DNA from 3 places in the Anaerobacillus sp. 1_MG-2023 genome. Region 2 is predicted to be linked to each of the others. Evidence: riboswitches for the same ligand, from Rfam matches in the RefSeq annotation. Region 2 holds a riboswitch; each other region holds the start of a gene.
What was found. A riboswitch is a leader RNA that binds a small molecule or an ion and turns the genes downstream of it on or off. The one in region 2 is predicted to bind S-adenosylmethionine.

Region 1 (6,982 bases), 150 kb from region 2:
TGACAGTGTCATTTATATTCGGATTAAGCTCACTTAAAACAAAGGAACGGCTAATCCAGGCAACCGCAGTGAAAGAAAAAACCACCATAATGACCTTTTCTTCCATAGACATTTTCCCAAGATCCGCTTTCTCCTTATTAATCACCTCTTTCCCGCCTGGCAGCTCTTTAACATTCATCGGAAATGCCATTTTCACAAGGTAATACCAGCAGCCGAATAAAAGAAGAACAGTTAGAGGTACGCCAAACATCATCCAGCGGGCAAATGAAATCTCGATGCCATATAGCTCATTGACCACGGCTGCAAAGATGGTATTAGGAGGTGTTCCAATCAATGTTGCTAGACCACCAATTGAGGCACTGTACGCGATACCAAGCATAATGGCTTTCCCAAAATTAAATTGCGGCGCACCTTCTTCTTGTTTCATATCAAGCTGCTCGGATACTTGATAAATCACGGCCAGCCCAATTGGCACCATCATCATAGCCGTTGCCGTGTTTGAGATCCACATTGATAAAAAGCCTGTTGCAATCATAAAGCCAAGTACAATTCTCTCTGTACTTGTTCCTATTGCTGATATAATGAAAAGAGCAATCCGTTTATGTAAATGCCATTTCTGCATTGTAAGCGCGATCAAAAAACCACCCATAAAGAGAAAAATGGTGTTATCGCCATACGCTGATGCTGTTAAATCACCTTTAAGTCCGCCCGTTAGTGGAAATAAAATTAATGGTAAAAGAGACGTTGCTGGTATCGGAATGGCTTCTGTAATCCACCACGTTGCAATCCACGCCGTACTTGCTAAGATGGCCAAGCCTGCTTCTGAAAGACCATTTGGATTAAAAAACAACATTATGCTAAGAAAAAGGACCGGTCCGAGGATCAACCCCGTCAGTTTCCTTTTATCATAAGCAGGATCTGGTCCAGATGCATAACCTGGATTTTTTTGAGAACTTTTTGAAGGGATTTCCGGCGTGTGTGAAGAAGCGAATGTTAAGAGATCTTTTGCTCGATCATGTTCTTTCCATAATTGGTTCCAAAGGTGTTGTTCCATAGTCATACCTCCTATCGTTCATTAAACTATAGTGTAGAATTCGCTCGCCACATCTGTCAATAAATTCACAATTTTGGTACTTTATTACTCTCTTTCAAGAAAGGACTTTTGATTCGTTTTTCCATTTCCATACAAGTAATTCATTTCAAACCCCCTTAAATTTCCATTAGGGGCGAAAATTATAAGTTGATGATATGTTTTTATAATTCAAAATAAATAAACTCAATGATTAAATGTAAGAATAGATACACAATCCACAACAAGTTGCTCAAAATCGATCCAGGGGGTATATGATGAGAAAGATACAACAGACTACTATTAATTCGGTTGTGAAATACGGACAAACAAAGCTTCCAAAATCAGCTAATACAGAATGTCCAGAATGTGGAAACGACGCTTCATTTCAACTGAAGTTCGATTACCAAATTAATCAGGCTGTGTTCTCCACGCTTTCTCGCTGCTCTATTTGTAAAGAAGCTGTGCTTTTCATACTCATTAAAACGTCCCATAATGATCGCGGAGAAGAAGTTGAGCTTTTCGTGCATCAAACCTCTTTTACACGAGAGCCGCTCGGCAGACTGACTAGCACAGCTAGATTACCCGATGACCTTGAGCGTGTTTATCGCTCAGCAGTGAATGTACATAACATGAAGGATTGGACTGCAACGGCTGTAATGGCTAATCGTGTTCTTGAGAGCATTACAGGTAGTTTTCTTTCTGAAAATGAGCTAGGACAGCCACTTTCTAAACAGCTAGAAACACTTGCTAAGCAGATTGATTTAGAAGAACCAATTGTAAAACTAGGACACCTACTAGGCAAAGGTAGTAATTTAAATCACCTCCTTTGTCTTGAGAAAGCTACAAGTGAAGAAACGGCCAACTTAATTATCGACTTACTAGATTCACTTATTGAATACTTGTACATTCTTCCTCAACGAATTGTGCATCTTCAAAAACAAATCGAAGGATAATAAAAAAAAGCAGGTAGCCCAATTTGAGCTAGCTGCTTTTTAAATGCTCATATCAAATTTTAATTCAAGATTCTGTTCACTATCACTTTAGCCCTTTTTCGAAAAAGAGGGATAGTTGATGAAAATCGCAATAATTCCTGCAATAGCAATGAGGATTGGATAAATTGAATACGGTAGTAGAGCGAGTGGCGAAATCGACGCAAGACCTGCTACTGCAAGCACCTGTGCCCCATATGGGAGCATGCCCTGTATACTACCTGAGAAAATATCAAGAATACTAGCAGACTTTCGTGGGTCTACCCCATATTCTTCGGAAATGTTTTTCGCAAGTGGCCCCCCCATTATGATCGAAATGGTGTTGTTAGCTGTTGATAAATCAAGCACGCTTGCGAGACCGGCGATACCAAACTCTGCTCCTCTACGAGAAGTTACTTTGCTCAGGATTTTGTCCAATACGTATTGTATTCCTCCGTTATGCTTAATGACTTCAATCATCCCTCCGATGACAAGAGCAATCATGGCAAGGTCTTCCATCCCTTTTATGCCCTCTGTAACCGTGGAGATCAGTCCACTCATTCCAAATGTTCCGTTATATAAACCTACAATCCCAGCAAATAAGGTACCACTTACAAGTACAATAAGAACATTAACACCAGCGATCGCTGCGATCAGTACACCTAAATAAGGAATAATTGTAACGAAATTAAATGCGTGTTCTCCTCCAACCGTTGCTTGCTCTCCCATCGTTAAAGCACCATATATAATGGCTGTTACGATAGCAGCTGGCAAGACTATAAAAAAGTTTACTTTGAATTTATCTTTCATTTGCGTATTTTGTGTGCGTACTGCCGCAATTGTAGTATCTGAAATCATAGAAAGATTGTCACCAAACATTGCCCCACCTATGACTGCTGATAAAGCCAGCGCCGGGGCAACTCCGGTTTGCTCTGCAATTCCAATTCCAATGGGAGCAAGTGCTACAATTGTTCCCATCGATGTACCCATCGAAATAGAAATAAAACAGCCAATAACAAATAAACCTACGATTAAAAGATTAGCTGGTAGAATCGATATACCTAAATTAACAATCGAATCTACTGCTCCAATTTTTTCAGCTGTTCCGGCAAACGCCCCAGCCAGTAAAAAGACTAAAATCATTAATATGATATTCGTATTACCTGCTCCACGACAAAACACTTCCACTTTTTTCATAAAGCTTTCTTTTCGATTCATCGAAAGAGCTACGCCCGCCGCAATTAGAGAAGCGAGAATAACAGGCATACTATAAAAGTCCTTTGTTATGATAGCTGTACCAATAAAAAGCACAATAAATATTCCAAGAGGAAGTAAAGCCAGGCCGTTCCCCTTTATTTCTTTCTCCATTATTCATGTCTCCTTCATCTTTTATTCTGTCTCAATAAAAAAAGCCCACTTCAAGAGAAGAAGGCTTTTGCACTTATCTCTCAAGATTTCTCTTGCTGGAAGCAGCACCTTTCTGATGATCAGAGGTTGCTGAAGCTTCTTTGGGCCAGGTCCCTCCACTTCTCTTAATAAGAAATATACAATTATCAATGAGCGCATGCTTCATTTTACTTTTTCATAACGAGCTTTACTTTATCACGCATTATTCTGATGAGTCAACTTTGATTAACTGCATCAAAATAAACTCCTCATCCTTAAAGGAGTTTACCTGATTAACTAGTCTGGTTCAAGCTTTGTATGACTACCAATTTTTGCATTAGATCAATCTTTATTTTCCCAAAAACCACTCAATATCCTTCATAATCGATGCCGGTTTTTCTTCTGGTAGAAGGTGACCAGTTTTTTCATAGATGATCAGTTTAGCATTTGGGAGATCGTTACTGAGACGCTTCCCAATTTTCAAAGGCACAACTCTGTCGTTCTCTCCCCATATTAGTAGGCTAGGTGTATGAATTTGATTTAGTTCAGCTTCTGACAAATCTCCTTCGCGATCTCGAATCATCCTAACTAATGACCGAAAGATACCCTCATTGAAGAAAGGTTGGATATATCCATCCATCATTTCTTCATCGATAAGGGAAGGATCATAAACACAATTAAGCAAATTTCCTCTGACACCTTTTCGATAAAGCCACCTTTTCAAGTATACCGAGAAAAAAGGTAAATACGATGTATACACTAGACTCTGTTTAGCCTTTTCAAGATATCCTGAACTGCACAGTAAAATATTCTTACTAACGAGATCATCTTTCATAGCCGAGGCTCTCATTGCTACTTGCCCACCCATAGAATGGCCGATCATAACAGTATGATCAATTGAAAGCCTTTCTAAAAGTTCAACCACCACTTCCGCATAATTATGATAAGAGTGGACAAAACGATTAGACTTTTCACTTTTTCCGAACGGGGGAAGATCAATGGCAACAACAGTATATGCCTTTGTTAATAATGGTATCAATCTTCTGAAGCTGAAGCTCGACGATAGAAAACCGTGAAGAAGCGTTAATACTGGCCGATCGACGGCTGTGTCATTTCTATAGTATTCATAGTGAATATCAATTCCTTTGATCTTTTCCGTATTTTGTTTAAGATTTTGAGCTAATAGCATCTTTCATCTCACTCCGGATTTTAAATTCACCTGATCTGATTTACTCTTCGTTTCTAACCAGAAAGGATGGTCTCACTTATTCAGGTTTGACTTTATACTTATTTTACCCCAATCCTGAAATGAAAAACTTTTTTACAACCGAGAGGATATTCCATTTTTTCATTCTAACTCTACGTGCACAAGGTCCAGCAGCTTTATCGTTGTCCTTTTTTCATTATGGTCAATAATACGCAGTTCTTTCGTAAGTGGATCTACATAGTGCACATATCCAAAGAGAGTTTTCGTTTCACCTCCGCTAAAATATTGAAAACAAAGCGAGTTGTGAACGGCCATTGCTTCACATATCGTTTCATTCATTTCCGCCATTTTTTGTTCATCAAGTACCGGCTTTCCACTTCTTTTTTCTTCGGTTTTCCAATCTCTTAGCTCTTTCACATGCTCAGGTAACATCATTGACGTCCATTTTATATTTCCGCGATCACGTATCACGCTTCTTCCCCCTTCTATGCTTTATGACCACCCACAAGTTTACTTCTATGCAGTGCCGTACCGGCCTTTGTGTATGAAACGGCACGAAGCAGCGCATCTGAGCCATATTTCTCCCGGATCGAATCCATCACATATCCGAGATCCCGCTGCTTTGGGCGTGACGCATTAAATAAGTCCAACTGCACTTCTTCATCATTGCAAATATTTGAAAGGGTAATGGAAATCTTACGAACCGTTTTTCTTTCAAAAAACTCCTCAAATAACTGAAGACATACATTGTATATTTCGAGCGTAATAGCAGTCGGGCTGTGGATACTCCTTGAACGGTGAAAGCCACCCCCGCCTTCTTCTTTGCTATAACCAATCCCAAGGCTAATCGTACGCCCTGCCTTCCGGGCTTTTCTCGCACGTCTTGCAACTTCTTCACTCATCTCAAGAATGACGTGTTGAATGTCTTTTTCGTCATGGTAATCTCGTAACAAAATTTGGCTTTTCCCATAGCTAATCTGTCCCTGCATAATCGGCGCACCCATTTCAGAAAGATCGATGCCCCACGCATGATGATAGAGCTGATTTCCCATAATACCAAATTTTTCTTCTAGTAGATGTAGCGGATAATGCGCAAGCTGCTTTACATTCATAATCCCCATGCGATTTAACGTTCGCTCCACACGCGACCCAATACCCCACATTTGGCTTAGCGGGGAAAGCGGCCAGAGTTTTTTAGGAATATCTTCATAAGTCCATTCTGCAATCCCTTTTTCTTTCGCTTCCAGATCAAGACAAAGCTTTGCCATTAAAAGATTTGGCCCGATCCCTATGGCGCATGGTAATCCGAATGTCTCTCTTATTTCATTTTTGATCTTGTGAGCTACTTCAAATTTGTTCCCCCAAAGTCGTTCTGTCCCATCAACCTGCAAAAACGATTCATCAACGCTATACGTATGGATACATTCTGATGGTACATAACGATGAAAAAGCCTCGTTATTTCCATTGATTGTTTTAAATATGAAGACATTCTCGCATTAACGATATGAATGTTTTTGTTATTTGGAATTTCAAATAGTCTGCTCCCTGTTCGTATTCCAAATTCCTTTTTTAATGCCGGAGACGCCGCCAGCACAACACTTCCCAGTCGCTCGGTATCACCAACAACCGCGAGATAGCACGTAAGTGGATCAAGCCCCATCTCTACTGCTGAACAACTTGCATAAAAACTTTTCATATCAATACATAGGATTGTTTTCTTTGGAAATTTAGAATAATCCATTTGTATCCCCCTTCTCCTAAATGAAAGAACGTTTGTTCCCTTTATATATACCCGTATTTTAACCGAATATACGTTCTCTTCACAATAAGTACTTTCTTCCAATCATAAAAGCACTTACCGATGAAGAAGGAGTAATACCGGGACATCAATGTCTAGTCACACGTAAAAAAACTGAACATTTTATTTCATGTGATCATTCACGATTTTGTTTATTCCTCTATCACATCTTAATTTTATTCAATTGTAGTTGCTTCATTATACTCTTCCCTTGTAATATTTCTTCCCTTGAAAACGGCTAATCTGAGGTTTTAATGCTTCTTATTCGGGAAAGTTCCTTAGAAGATTAAAGGAGGGAATAGAATGAGCATTTATAAGGAAAATACATTAAAATACGAGCACATTCTTATTACCGGAGCCACGGGTGGTATTGGATATGAAACAGCAAAAGCCGCCGTACAAGCCGGTGCTACGATTACGATAACTGGAAGAAATAAGGATAAATTAACTCAGCTGAAACAGGAGTGCGAAGAGTTAGTCGCGGAAGCAAAGGTTGCTGTTCTTCCCGCTGATTTAAACAATGAGAAAGATCGTTATACCCTTATCGAAA
Region 2 (6,982 bases):
CTCCGAAAGGACATCCCATGTGAAAAGTTATGGATGGAAATTCTTTAGAAACGCGCTCTACTTCATTCGGAATGTCCTTCTTTACATGAGTTGCTGCAAGTAATAAGACGGGTACTACCACGATTTCTTTCGCACCTTGTTGTACACATGTTGATATACCTTGATAAATATCGGGCTTCGATAGCTCAAGAAAACATGTCTCTTGGATTGGATACCCAAGTTCTTTTTTACACTTCTCAACAAATTCAACCGCTTGATTTCTTCCTTCTTTCACGCGACTACCGTGACATATATATAGAATGGCTTTCACTATCCACCACCTCCTATAAGGCGCTAACGACCGACTTAGTGCTTTGTTCATCTCGTGACATTTTCTCAAACCAATTCAGTTTCGACCTTAAGTTGACCACTTCACCCACTATAATCATGCTTGGATTTTGCACTCCTGCTTTCTTTACATCTTCTGTTATTGTCTCAAGGGTACCCGTTACCGTTTGTTGGGTTTGTGTCGTTCCCCAGTGAACAAGCGCAACAGGAGTTTCTTTATTCCTTCCATATTTTCGAAGCATCGAACAAATATAAGTTAGATTTTTCACTCCCATATAAATGGCGAGTGTATCTATACCTTTAGCGAGACTCTCCCAACGTAATTCTTCTTCTTCGCCTTCTTTACGATGACCAGTTACAAATGCAAATGTTGAACTTAGTTCACGATGTGTTACTGGAATGCCTGCATACATAGGGGCAGCAATACCAGAAGTAATTCCTGGAACGATTTCAAAGGGAATTCCATGGTTTGAAAGGACCTCGGCTTCTTCACCACCTCGACCATAAACAAAAGGGTCTCCTCCTTTTAACCTTGTGACCACTTTCCCTTTAAGTGCATGCTTTACGAGAAAACGATTAATGGTTTCCTGCTTTAGTGTGTGGTAATCAGGTAGCTTACCGCAGTAAATTAACTCGACCCCTTCTTTTGCGTAATCGAGAAGGTCTTGATTGATTAAGCGATCATAGAGGATCACATCTGCCTGCTCAATACACTTTACGCCTTTCACTGTAATTAAGTCGATGTCTCCTGGCCCTGCACCAACTAGATAAACTTTCCCCATCTGATTTCCTCCTCCACGAGTTGATTTTATTCTTTAAAATCACTTAAGCTCAAAAGTTATTGATTTATAATCAACCCTTGCTTTACTAAATAGGACATCACTTTATTAGCACATTCTTCTCTGGAGTGGTTGTCCGTATCAATGGTGATTTCGGGATTGATCGGTACTTCGTAAGGAGATGATACGCCTGTGAAGTGAGGAATCTCGCCACTACGAGCTTTTTTGTATAATCCTTTAGGATCTCGACTCTCACACTCATTTATTGGACATTTCACATATACCTCAATAAATTCACCTTGTTGCAGAAGTTCACGTACTACTTGTCTATCACTATGGAACGGGGAAATAAATGCAGTGATTGCGAATTGACCGCTATCAACTAGTAGTTTAGACACCTCCCCAATACGTCTAATATTTTCCTTGCGATCTTCTTCTCGAAAACCAAGATCCTTATTTAAACCCTGACGGATATTATCACCGTCTAGAACATAGCTTTGGACGTTTAATTCATGAAGCTTCCTTGAAACATCATTTGCCAGTGTTGATTTCCCGGAACCAGACAAACCTGTAAAGAAGAGTACTGCACTTTTATGCTGATTTCTCTGCTGCCTCATTTCTTTTGTTACCACTGTATCGTGCCAGGTTAAATTATTGTTCACTGTCATCTCAAATCTCCCCCTTATGCGTTCACTGTCTTCTCACTCATTCCTTTAATTAGTACCTCCACAACCTCAGGACGACTAAATGTTGCCGGAGGCTGCTCCCCATTTCGTAAAAGGGCACGTACTTTAGTACCTGATAAAATGACGTGATGCTCATTCCCATGCGGGCACGTTTTGGCCGAAGCCATGCTATCGCACTTCTCACAGTAGAAACTGTGTTCAAAGAAGAGTGGTGTAATTCCTAATTCCTCGCTTGTAAATTGACTAAAGATTCTCTGGGCATCATAAGTGCCATAGTAATCACCTACTCCGGCATGATCTCTCCCCACAATAAAATGTGTGCATCCAAAGTTTTTTCGAACAAGCGCATGAAAGATTGCCTCTCTTGGCCCTGCATACCGCATAGCAGCAGGGAAGACACCAAGATGCACACGATCTTCAGGGTAATAGTTCTTAAGTAGAACTTCATAGCTTTCCATTCGAATTTCTGCTGGTATATCATCTGATTTGGTTTCACCTACAAGAGGATTCAAGAACAAGCCATCCACTGTTTCAAGTGCGGTCTTTTGAATATACTCATGCGCTCGATGAACTGGATTTCTTGTTTGAAATCCTACAACTTTCTTCCAGCCCTGACGTTCAAAATAATCTCTTGTTTCAGATGGATCATAATGATAGCGGTCAAACTTGCCTTTTTCGGTTCTTTTAATAAGTGTAATTGGTCCACCAATGTAAACATCTGGTCTATCGTAAAATTTTTTCACTCCTGGATGTTCACTGTCCTCTGTTAAATACACGTGGCGCGCCTCCACTCCCTTATCAGGAGTATATTTGGATTCCACTTCTATTGTGCCGTACACAGTCCCATTATTAGTTAACTTCACTTTATCACCAATTACGATCTCAGCAGCTCGTTCGTGCGTAACTGGCAACGTAATAGGAATGCTCCATGGCAACCCGCTTTCTAATTTGAGGTGATGAACGACTGACGTATACTCATTTTCATTAAGAAAACCAGTTAACGGACTATACGCTCCAGTTCCGATTAATTCCAGATCACTTAACGCAGTAGTGTCTAGCTCAATTTCTTGAATAATCCCATCAATTTCAGTATTAGGTTTGTAACGGTTAATCAATGTTCCTCCATGCGCGTTAATTGTTGCCATCTTAATCCCTCCAAATTGAATTTATTATAAGCTTCCTTCGTCTTGTAATGTCCCCTTTTGAGAGCGAATCGATCGAATTAAACTTCCTGACCCAAGCGTCGCTAGAATAACGCTGCCAATTGCAATTAATGTATATAAATCACTTTCTAAAAAAAGTTTGATCATACTATAAGAAATAACTAAAGAAAAAACCGGTGAAACTGCCCAAACTTTAATCATTCGCGTAATGACATCTTTCTGCCAAAGCTGAAATCCATCTTTAGCCGTTCCAATACCAATGATCGATGAGGTGGTAATCTGGGTAAGCGGCACCGGAATCCCAAATAAGGAAGCTCCAATCACAAGTCCAGCGCTCGTACCTGATATAGCACAACCTTCACCAAGTGAAAACTTTGTGATGCGATAACCATTCGTTTCAATAACACGTTTACCAAATACTAAAGCACCTAAAGCAACAAAAGCTCCCCCAAGAAATGCCCCGTGAGAAAGGGATAAAACACCCGCTCCAACTAGCGGTCCAATCGCATTTGCGACGTTATTCATTCCTGCTGAAAAAGCTTCTAGAAAACCGGCTACAATTAAAAAAATGGTGAGTGGCTTTTGCCAATTTGAAGTAAGTTTGATTCTTTGTTTTAAAAGACCTAAAAATTTCCCCACACTGAGAGCTGTAGCAAAAGCAATAACTGGTATAACGATCCACAACAACATAATGAACATCACATTCTGAAAGTACAAAGCACGGTAAGCAATACCAACTCCTACCACTGCGCCCACAGTAACTTCACTTGTTGATAATGGAATCCCCATCATATTTGCTAGAAAGAGCGCTGTTGTAGCTGAAATGAAAATAATCAAGATAACCTTTAGACTGAGTACGGAAGTAGGTATAATGCCACTCCCCATTGTTTTAATAACATTACCTCCACCTAATGTGGCACCACCAACAATCCCAATCGCACAAACACTCAGTGCTACACTTCTTCTTTTAATCGCTCCAGCCCCGTAAGCCACTCCCATCGATGCCGCAGCTCCACTAGCGCCAATATTCATAGCAAAAAAGAGAGCCACCGTAATAACTAAGGTTGTCATGACCGTCACCGATTTGGTGCTGAATCAAGATGCAAGCCGCATTCCGTTTTTTCCTGATTTGCCCATCTCCCAGCTCTAGAATCACTACCTTCCAATACGCTTTCAGTGCATACCGCACATCCTATACTTGGGTAGCCTTTATTATGCAGGGGATTGTATGGTAAATCCTTTTCGTACACGTACCTCCAAACATCTTTCCATGTCCAATGAATAAGTGGACAAACCTTAATCGCCTGAAACTTATCATCTCTATTGAAATAATTTGTCTTTTGTCTGAGTGGCGACTGCTCTCTCCTTAACCCTGAGATCCAGGCACTTACATGATCTAATTCTTCATGCAATGGTATGATCTTTCTCAAATTGCAGCACTGTCCCGGGTCTCGCTCCCATAGAGCATCTCCTTTACTTAATGCCTGTTCCTCGACCGACTCCTTTGGTTGCTTTAACTTAATATTTAGAGATGGATATTTGGCTTTTACTTTATTAATTAGCTCATAAGTCTCATCAAAATGGAGACCTGTATCCAGAAAAACAATTTTCGCGTTCTGGTTTATTCGGGAAATCAAATCAATTAGAACGACACCCTCAACACCGAAACTACAAGCATATACAATATCATCTTGGTAAATTTGATACGCCCGCTTCAGAACTTCAAGAGCCCCTTTCGTTTCTGATTCAACGTTGAATTCAGGTTCCTTACCCGACCAATTATCATAGAACCAATTCATTTCTAACCCTCCCAATTCCGATCAAGGAAATATATTTTATAGTTTAAAAAAAGAGGCGATTCTAACCTTTAGGGTTAGAATCGCCTCTAGTTTCTCTAGTCAGCGCCAATATTAAAGTCGTTCTTTTTCTTTTCTTTCAAGTTGAACAACTTTCCCATCTTGAACAACAAGCGTAATTGATCCAAATTTCAACGAACTTAGCATTCGTTCTATGCGTACAGCAACGTCTGAAAAATTCTGGTCTTTCGTTCCCATCATGCAACCTCCCTTTGTCGTAATAATCATGAGGAGAAGCTTATAAATGAAAAAAGCCTTCCCAAATTGGAAAGACAGATCAGGTTACCTTAATTCACCTTATCTTCCAAAATGGACTCCATTTTGCTGGAAGTAGCACCTTGCCAATCAGGCAGGTTGCTGGACGTCAACGGGCCAGTCCCTCGGTCTCTCTTGATAAGTTATTTTCTAAATCTTAACTATTATCTAACAACATGTCAACCCTAGTTTAGAGATCGGGATAAAGGGATTAGAAAAGAATATGAAAAAATCCCCGAATCTATGACTCGGGGACCATTTTAAATTGGATGACGTTTACTTTCTTCTTTTTTCTCTTCTATTAAGATACGCGTACCATCTACAGACGTAATAACTACTGCCGTATCCTTATCGATCCAACTTCCAACAGAAATGGCGCTATACTTTTTCTCATTGACTTGTATTGTTCCACTTGGTCGAAATGGAGTAATTGTCATAGCCGATTCTCCAACTAAACTCTTATACTCAGAGTTCATGGAATTATACCCCATTTCACTGCTTAACCGATCCTTTAACGTCATTTTCGTCCACATAGAGCGTGCGGGGAAAACACGCAAAAACAGGAATGAAGCAGCTGTACCAATTAAAAAACCACTTGAAACGAGAAGTCCATAAAGGAAAGTTGGAGAAGGAATGGCTACGGCTGTAACCATCATTATTAATCCAATCAAACCAAATGTACCATCGTTGAGTAATTTCCCATCAAGAATAACTAAGCCTAAACCAACAGCAAACACAAGTCCCATCCAGAGAATTGATGATAAAGAAGTAAGATGGAAACTAAAATAAAATGTGAGCAATAGTATTCCGATCAATCCAAAAATACCTTTTACACGAACAAGTAACTCAGCAAACAAGAATAGCACGCTAAGTAAGACGATAAGAAAGCCAACTGCTGGCAAAGATAGAATTTCCATCCTCGCTCCCTCCTTTTCCTTCTTCTCTTATACGTTCAAAAGGGAAGAAAGTTTCAGTCACTTGTCACTTTACGATTGAAATACCCCTTTTATTCCATCAATAATCGCAATAAAGAAATCAATAATTTTTTGAATAAATGACTGTGTCTCGTCTTTATTTAAAAAATCGTCTAGATTTTCTCTCGCGTTCTGCAACTGACTTTTCATTTGATCCCAATCAATATCAAGATTTTTCATTCGATTAAACAGTTCAACAAGACCATCCAACTCATCTTGAGTCAATTCAATACCTGAATCGTTAGCAATTTGCTTGATAACTGTTCTTAAGTCATCTTCCGTCTCGGGTGGGTTTGTAGCAATTTCATCCTTAATCTTAGTCATTAGCTCCGTTGCTTTATCTGCGCCAATACTATCGCTCAATTTTGCAGTAGTGACGAGCTCTTCATTTGCTACTTGTTTTTGCTCCTCAGGTATCACTTCATCTGTGCTTAATTCATAAGCTTTGATTAAACCAGTTAATGCGGCCGTACCTGAAACCTCCATTGGTGCTGTCACATAAACATCAGCATCTTTTACTCCAGCTGTTATTAAAGCATTTGCGTACATTTCATCTGTTACCCAATTAATATTTTTTGTGTCAACGCTTAAACCAGCATCTTTTTCACCAATGGTTATGGAAGAAGAAGATAAGGCGCGTGTACCGATTAGCGCTTTACTTATATAATTCCCAAGATATTTATGCTCTTCTTCATTTGATACCGTTACCGTCATTGCATTTTCCGGAGCTTCCATTTCATCAACTAGCTTCTGTTTTTGCTCTTCAGATAGATCTTCACCAAGTGTAACGATAACATCTCCGACGCTCGCATCCGCTTGTGCCACCATAGGAATAATAGACATCATTAACACCATCGACAATAAAAACGGCAATCCTTTTTTAAGCATGTTTTTGGTCTCCTTTTAACGTGAGGCTCTAATGAAGAGTAACTCAGTTAATCT
Region 3 (6,982 bases), on a different contig from region 2:
TACAACTGCTATTTTTTCTGTACTTACACCGTTTATCTTTCATATTCCTTCGCTAGCTATTCCCTTAATTACTCTCGGGAGTCTAGTTGCCCTTTCGCGAATTTACTTAGGTCATCATTATCCTTCTGACGTTCTTGTTGGTTTTATACTTGGTGGTGGATCTGGTATTCTTTCAACTTTAATCCTAGGCTAAAAAAGGGAGGGCTTTCATGAAAATTGCACTTTTTACTGACACTTACTATCCACAAGTTAACGGAGTATCTCGCACTTTGGGTAAATTAACCAGGTATATGGACCGTCAGCATGTAGATTATATGCTTTTTGCTCCTAACTGTCAGAAAGATGATGACCTTTTCTCAAGTAATATTCACCGCTTTACCAGTATGAAGTTTTTCCTTTATCCCGAATGTCGCATTGCCCTTCCTAACGTGAGTCTTATCCGCCACCAACTTCAAAATTTTCAACCAGACCTTCTTCATGTCGCTACACCTTTTAATATCGGCATGTGCGGGCTACATTACGGAAAGAAAAATAACATACCTATGGTTGCTTCATACCACACTAATTTTGATGACTATTTAAAGCATTACCACCTTGAATGGTTCTCTCCTTTTATGTGGAAATACTTAACCTGGTTTCATCAACCATTTTCCACTACCTTTATTCCTTCCAATGAAACGCGCAATCGATTAAAAGAAAGAGGTTTTAAGAACCTCAAGCTTTGGAGAAGAGGCGTCGATTGCGAACAATATTCTCCGATTAGAACAAATCACTCGCTACGTGAACGATATAACATTCAGGAGAAGTATATTCTTTTATTTGTTAGTCGACTCGCTCCAGAAAAAAATCTTGAAACGTTACAAAAAATCATGTGGAAGTTACCAGAACAGCTGAAACAACAAACAAGATGGCTGATTGTTGGTGATGGACCAGCCCTCCCTCATATTCAAAAAAACGTTCCTAACAACGTCACTTTCACTGGTTATAAAGAAGGGAAAGAATTAGCAGAGCTATACGCTACTTCAGATCTTTTCATCTTTCCATCAGCTACTGAAACATTTGGAAATGTCGCAAAGGAGTCACTTGCCTCAGGGACCCCTGTTATCGCTGCAAATGCCGGAGGATTAACCGATGTTGTCACTGGAGAAAGAAATGGTCTTTTCTGCTCTCCGTATAAAGAAGAGGAATATATCCACGCTATCAGTCGACTCTTATCAGATAATACCGAACGGAGAATGATGGGTTATGAAGGACGTCGTTATGCACTTACTCAATCATGGGATGCGATCTTCGGACGATTAGTAGAGGATTATGAGAAAACAATTGGAATTAAAAAATTAGCTCGATATGCTTAGAAAGGAGAAAAAAATGAATCTTACTGTATTGGGGATTAATGAAATCTGCTTAACTGCACCTTCTATCTTCGCAACACATAGCCACAACTTGTACGCGCTAGACGAAAGACAGAAAATAGCAAATACGTATGATCTCATTTACTGCTCCATTGTTCAACCAAACATACACAAAGGTTTGGGCTTGATTTCTGTTCAATAAAGACGTTTAGTGTAACTTTCTTTCAACGATTCAATCACTTTTTCTTCGCCTATTTTTGCATGATCAGATAGCATTCTGGCAGCTGACGCGAGCCCCTCAGTATTCGGCCATCGTTCAGGTTCAAAAAGAGATGATCGTTTAAAGGCTTTGGCACAATGAATGTAGCATTCCTTTACTTCTACTCCAATACCTAACAAAGGCGTTTTCCCCTTATATTCACACTGCTCTAGCAGCGTTTTATCTTTTACAATCGAGGCCTTTCCATTAATACGCAACGCTTCTTCTCGGCCGGGAATCATCAGCAGCAAACCGATATTTGGGTTTTCTAATAGATTGATCAATGAGTCCATTCGTTTATTTCCCGGTCTTTCCGGTATCAATAAATGATGATCATCCAGAACATGAATAAACCCCGGTGCATCCCCTCTTGGCGAAACATCACCACCCGTACTTGATTGGGTGGCAATCGTAATAAATGGTGTACGGCATATGAACTCTTTACAGTGTTTATCAAGAAAAGAGATGACTTTATTTGCAGCCAATTTACTCGGTATTCCTGCCATGTCTTTTAGTTCATTCACATCGGTCACGGTTTCTCCGAATATACTAGTTTTCACACATTACACTCCTCCATTTTTCCTTCCATTTTATCACCACACCCATCTGTTTTATGATAATTCAATACAATATAATGGATGTCAAAAAGGATGATAGAGCAAAAAAAGAAGCCAAAATATTTTTGGCTTCTTAGAAATTAATTAAATTCCGGCACCCTGTTTAAGGGATTCTGCACGATCTGTTTGTTCCCATGGAAGGTCAATATCAGTACGTCCAAAATGTCCATACGCAGCTGTTTGCTTATAAATGGGACGTCTAAGATCAAGCATCTTTATAATGCCTGCTGGACGAAGATCGAAGTTCTCTCTTACTAGCTCTACAAGACTTTCCTCAGACACTTTTCCTGTGCCAAATGTATCAATAGCAATTGATACTGGCTGAGCAACCCCAATAGCGTAAGCAAGTTGAACTTCACAACGATCTGTTAGACCCGCTGCCACAAGGTTCTTAGCAACATAACGAGCAGCATATGCAGCAGAACGGTCTACTTTCGTAGCATCCTTACCTGAGAAAGCACCGCCACCGTGACGCGCATAACCGCCGTAAGTATCAACAATGATTTTTCTTCCTGTTAAACCTGCGTCACCCTGCGGTCCACCGATAACAAAGCGTCCTGTTGGGTTGATGAAGTATTTTGTTTCTTCATCAATTAATTCAGCAGGAACAACCGGCTTCACAACGTGTTCTTTGATGTTACGTTGGATTTGTTCAAGTGAAATTTCAGGATGATGCTGTGTAGAAACAACAATGGTATCAACGCGTACCGGCTTACCAGCTTCATCGTATTCCACTGTTACTTGTGTTTTACCATCAGGACGAAGATAAGGAAGAATTTCTTCTTTTCTTACTTCGCTCAAACGTCGCGCTAGTTTATGCGCAAGAGAAATCGGAAGCGGCATTAATTCCGCTGTTTCATTACAAGCGTAACCAAACATAAGCCCCTGGTCACCTGCACCAATTGCATCGATTTCGTCATCTGACATCGTACCTTCACGTGCTTCAAGAGCAACATTTACACCTGCAGCAATGTCTGCAGACTGTTCATCAATAGATGAAAGAACAGCACATGTTTCAGCATCAAATCCGTATTTCGCACGTGTATAGCCGATCGTTTGAATCGTCTCACGAACCACTTTCGGAATATCCACATAGTGTGATGTTGTAATTTCACCGGAAACTAGTACAAGACCAGTTGTTACTGTAGTTTCACAGGCAACGCGCGCATTTGGATCATGCGCAAGAATATCATCCAGAATGGCATCGGAAATCTGATCTGAAATTTTATCAGGATGCCCCTCTGTTACTGACTCAGAAGTAAACAAACGACGATTACTCACTCAAGTACCTCCTTAAGGATTGGATCCTATCTAATTATGTTGTAATGGATACGGTACTCATTTCCCTATTACCCTGTGCCGAAACGAGAGAACGAATTCAATTTCTTATCGTCTTACCTTTTTTTATAGCGTCATCAATCTCAACGACATTAAAAAAGCCCTTCCCTACAATCAGAGGGAAAAGGAGCTGATATCTCATGCCTTTCGCCTCTTATCTTCCAAGACTATCGTCTTGCAGGTTAGCACCTTAATCCTGTTGTATAGGAGTTGGTTGCTGAGCTTCATCGGGCCTGTCCCTCCGCCTGCTCGGGATAAGAGTATCCATTCTCGACATATAATAACGCACATGAAAGGATGTGTCAATGAAGAAAAGCGGAAGCGCCCGTTTAGCCTCGACAAGCGCTGGAGCCCTACAAAAAGAACACGGGCTTTATGTTCGAATTCAAGGGCGAAGCGATCGATCCACCACCTTAATCCTTTACCCATAAAATAATCACTTCCTATATAATGGCGACAGGATTTCAACCTAAAGAAATAGTCATTCACCCATTTTTCACTTTTTATGCAAAAAATACATAGATTAGTATAGAATAATTGAATGAATGTGTTATACTATTTTTGAGTTAAACAAGTCAATCAACGAAATCTTTAAAAAAGGATGGGTTTAACGTATGAAAACAGCTTCCTTCTCCTCACCGTTATTGGATGCGATATTAAATAAGAATAATCCACATGTGAATTTATCAGTGTCTGAACTGGTTGAACATTCACTATTTAAAAACGAAGGGCAACTATCAGCTACAGGAGCTCTTCGCGTAGAAACCGGAAAATATACAGGACGTTCTCCTGGGGACAAGTTCATTGTAAAGGAAGATTCCGTAAAGAACAAAGTGAACTGGGAAACAAACCAGCCTATTTCCGAAAAAAGTTTTGAAAACCTTTACACAAAGGTGTTGAACTACCTCGGTGAGAAAAAGGGACTTTATGTGTTTAAAGGATTTGCTGGTGCTGACCAGGCATCAAGACTACCCATTCAGGTTATTAATGAATATGCCTGGCATAACCTTTTCGCCCACCAGCTGTTCATCCGTCCGAATGAATCAGAGTTAAAAGAACATGACGCTGAATTCACTGTCATTTCTGCACCTGGTTTTCAAGCTGATCCAGAAGTGGATGGCACAAATTCAGAAACATTTATTATTATCTCCTTTGAGAAACGAACCGTCTTAATTGGTGGAACAGAATATGCTGGAGAAATTAAAAAGTCTATTTTCACCGTTATGAACTACTTATTACCAGAGCGAAATATTCTTTCAATGCACTGCTCTGCTAACGTAGGTAAAGAGGGGGATGTTGCTCTATTTTTCGGTTTATCTGGAACTGGAAAGACAACGCTCTCAGCAGATGCTCATCGATCTCTTATCGGTGATGATGAACACGGATGGTCTATGAATGGTGTCTTTAATATTGAAGGTGGATGCTACGCTAAATGCATCAACTTATCAAAAGAAAAAGAACCTGAAATCTGGGATGCAATTCGCTTTGGAACGGTTCTTGAGAACGTTATGATGGATAACGGCTCGCGTGAACCTGACTACGATAACACTAGTCTAACTGAAAATACTCGCGCTGCCTATCCGATTGACGCCATACCTAATATTGCAATTCCTAGCGTTGCCGGACATCCCAACACGATTATTTTCTTAACGGCAGATGCATTTGGCGTCCTTCCTCCAATTAGCAAACTGACCAAAGAACAAGCCATGTTTCATTTCCTATCAGGTTACACAAGCAAGTTAGCCGGAACAGAAAGAGGAGTCACTTCACCGGAAGCCACTTTCTCTACATGCTTTGGTGCACCGTTCTTGCCATTACCTGCCCATCGCTATGCAGAAATGCTCGGCGAGAAAATTATGGAGCATGATGTTCAAGTCTTCCTCGTAAATACCGGATGGTCTGGGGGCGGTTATGGTGTCGGAGAGCGCATGAAGCTTTCATATACTAGAGCGATGATCCAGGCGGCTTTAAATGGAGAACTTGATCGTATCGAAACAGTAACAGACCCTATTTTCGGATTGCATATTCCTTCTCATTGTCCAGGTGTTCCAGCAGAAGTATTGCAGCCAAAACAAACATGGGAAGATCAAGAGAAATATGATGAGAAAGCAAAAGATCTCGCTACTAAGTTTGTAAAGAACTTCGAAAAATTCTCAAATGTAGCCGACGAAATCAAACAAGCAGGCCCAAATGTTTAGTCTCATTGCAAAAAGCACCTTAACTGGTGCTTTTTTTTATTTGAAGACTCATTCCCCTTCACTTCGCACATCCCCCTCTTTCTATCTACCTCCATTAATTTACTTATTCAAAACACCAATCGTTTTAAAATACATAGGCTATAGTATCTAAAACATGAGCCTACCTCATGTGACGAATGTGGAGGATAGATAATGAAAAGAAGCTGGTTTATAACGTTTTGTATATACACAAGTGTATTTCTTCTTATTCTTTCGGCGTGTGGTACTAATAGTGGAAACGATCAGGTAAGAGTAGCTGAGGTTACACGCTCGATTTTCTATGCACCACAATACGTGGCACTCTCAGAGGGTATTTTTGAGAAGCATGGCATTGATGTCGAATTAACGACCACTTGGGGCGGAGATAAAACAATGACCACTCTTCTATCTAACGGAGCTGATGTCGCCCTTGTAGGATCAGAGACGTCCATTTATGTTTATGCACAGGGCACTGATGACCCTGTTATAAACTTTGCTCAACTTACACAAACAGACGGTACGTTCCTTGTATCAAGAGAAAAAATCGAGCATTTTGAATGGGAAGATTTGAAGGGAAGTACATTCCTTGGCCAACGTAAAGGTGGTATGCCACAAATGGCTGGTGAATACGTACTGAAACAGAAAGGAATTGATCCACAAAACGATTTGGACCTCATTCAAAATATTGATTTCGCAAACATTTCAAGCGCATTTGCTTCTGGAACTGGCGATTACGTTCAGTTATTCGAGCCAACAGCAAGTGTCTTTGAAGAACAAGGGGTTGGACACATTGTAGCTTCATTTGGAAAAGAATCAGGAAAAATTCCATATACAGGATTTATGGCGAAAGAAAGTTATTTGAGTAAAAATGCTGATGTAGCTGAGCGTTTTACAAAAGCACTTTATGAGGCTCAACTGTGGGTAGATACTCATTCTTCTGCAGAAATTGCAAAGTCAATTGAACCTTTCTTTCAGGATACCGATCTTGAACTCATTACAACTGTAGTCGATCGTTACAAAAGTCAGCATTCATTCGCTACAAACCCATCCCTGGATCAAGAAGAATGGGATAACTTACAAAATATTATGGATGAAGCAGGCGAACTCCCAAAACGCGTTGATCATAGCAAATTAGTAGATAATAGCTATGCCGAAAAAGCGCAAAAATAGGAGGGAAAATAATGTCTTTCCTTCAACTCA

Region 1: another riboswitch for S-adenosylmethionine. It lies ahead of Q4550_RS05040 (Na+/H+ antiporter NhaC family protein); the one in region 2 lies ahead of Q4550_RS04190 (YezD family protein).
Region 3: another riboswitch for S-adenosylmethionine. It lies ahead of metK (methionine adenosyltransferase); the one in region 2 lies ahead of Q4550_RS04190 (YezD family protein).

What each region holds. Positions count from the first base shown of each region.
Region 1 covers NZ_JAUORD010000002.1:239,662-246,643, reverse strand. The annotation lists gene Q4550_RS05050 (SLC13 family permease) at 1-1,054, opposite strand, end outside; gene Q4550_RS05045 (hypothetical protein) at 1,348-2,025, shown strand; gene Q4550_RS05040 (Na+/H+ antiporter NhaC family protein) at 2,113-3,408, opposite strand; SAM riboswitch class I at 3,479-3,582, opposite strand; gene Q4550_RS05035 (alpha/beta fold hydrolase) at 3,776-4,615, opposite strand; gene Q4550_RS05030 (YolD-like family protein) at 4,775-5,104, opposite strand; gene Q4550_RS05025 (Y-family DNA polymerase) at 5,119-6,375, opposite strand; gene Q4550_RS05020 (SDR family NAD(P)-dependent oxidoreductase) at 6,736-6,982, shown strand, end outside.
Region 2 covers NZ_JAUORD010000002.1:85,375-92,356, reverse strand. The annotation lists gene Q4550_RS04220 (sirohydrochlorin chelatase) at 1-310, opposite strand, end outside; gene cobA (uroporphyrinogen-III C-methyltransferase) at 324-1,109, opposite strand; gene cysC (adenylyl-sulfate kinase) at 1,166-1,774, opposite strand; gene sat (sulfate adenylyltransferase) at 1,789-2,937, opposite strand; gene Q4550_RS04200 (sulfate permease) at 2,962-4,026, opposite strand; gene Q4550_RS04195 (phosphoadenylyl-sulfate reductase) at 4,032-4,754, opposite strand; gene Q4550_RS04190 (YezD family protein) at 4,866-5,009, opposite strand; SAM riboswitch class I at 5,106-5,211, opposite strand; gene Q4550_RS04185 (NfeD family protein) at 5,327-5,983, opposite strand; gene Q4550_RS04180 (DUF1002 domain-containing protein) at 6,053-6,928, opposite strand.
Region 3 covers NZ_JAUORD010000014.1:509-7,490, forward strand. The annotation lists gene Q4550_RS19180 (phosphatase PAP2 family protein) at 1-193, shown strand, start outside; gene Q4550_RS19185 (glycosyltransferase family 4 protein) at 210-1,355, shown strand; gene Q4550_RS19190 (hypothetical protein) at 1,369-1,554, shown strand; gene Q4550_RS19195 (MSMEG_1061 family FMN-dependent PPOX-type flavoprotein) at 1,548-2,171, opposite strand; gene metK (methionine adenosyltransferase) at 2,313-3,509, opposite strand; SAM riboswitch class I at 3,718-3,827, opposite strand; gene pckA (phosphoenolpyruvate carboxykinase (ATP)) at 4,181-5,764, shown strand; gene Q4550_RS19210 (ABC transporter substrate-binding protein) at 5,957-6,952, shown strand; gene Q4550_RS19215 (ABC transporter ATP-binding protein) at 6,964-6,982, shown strand, end outside.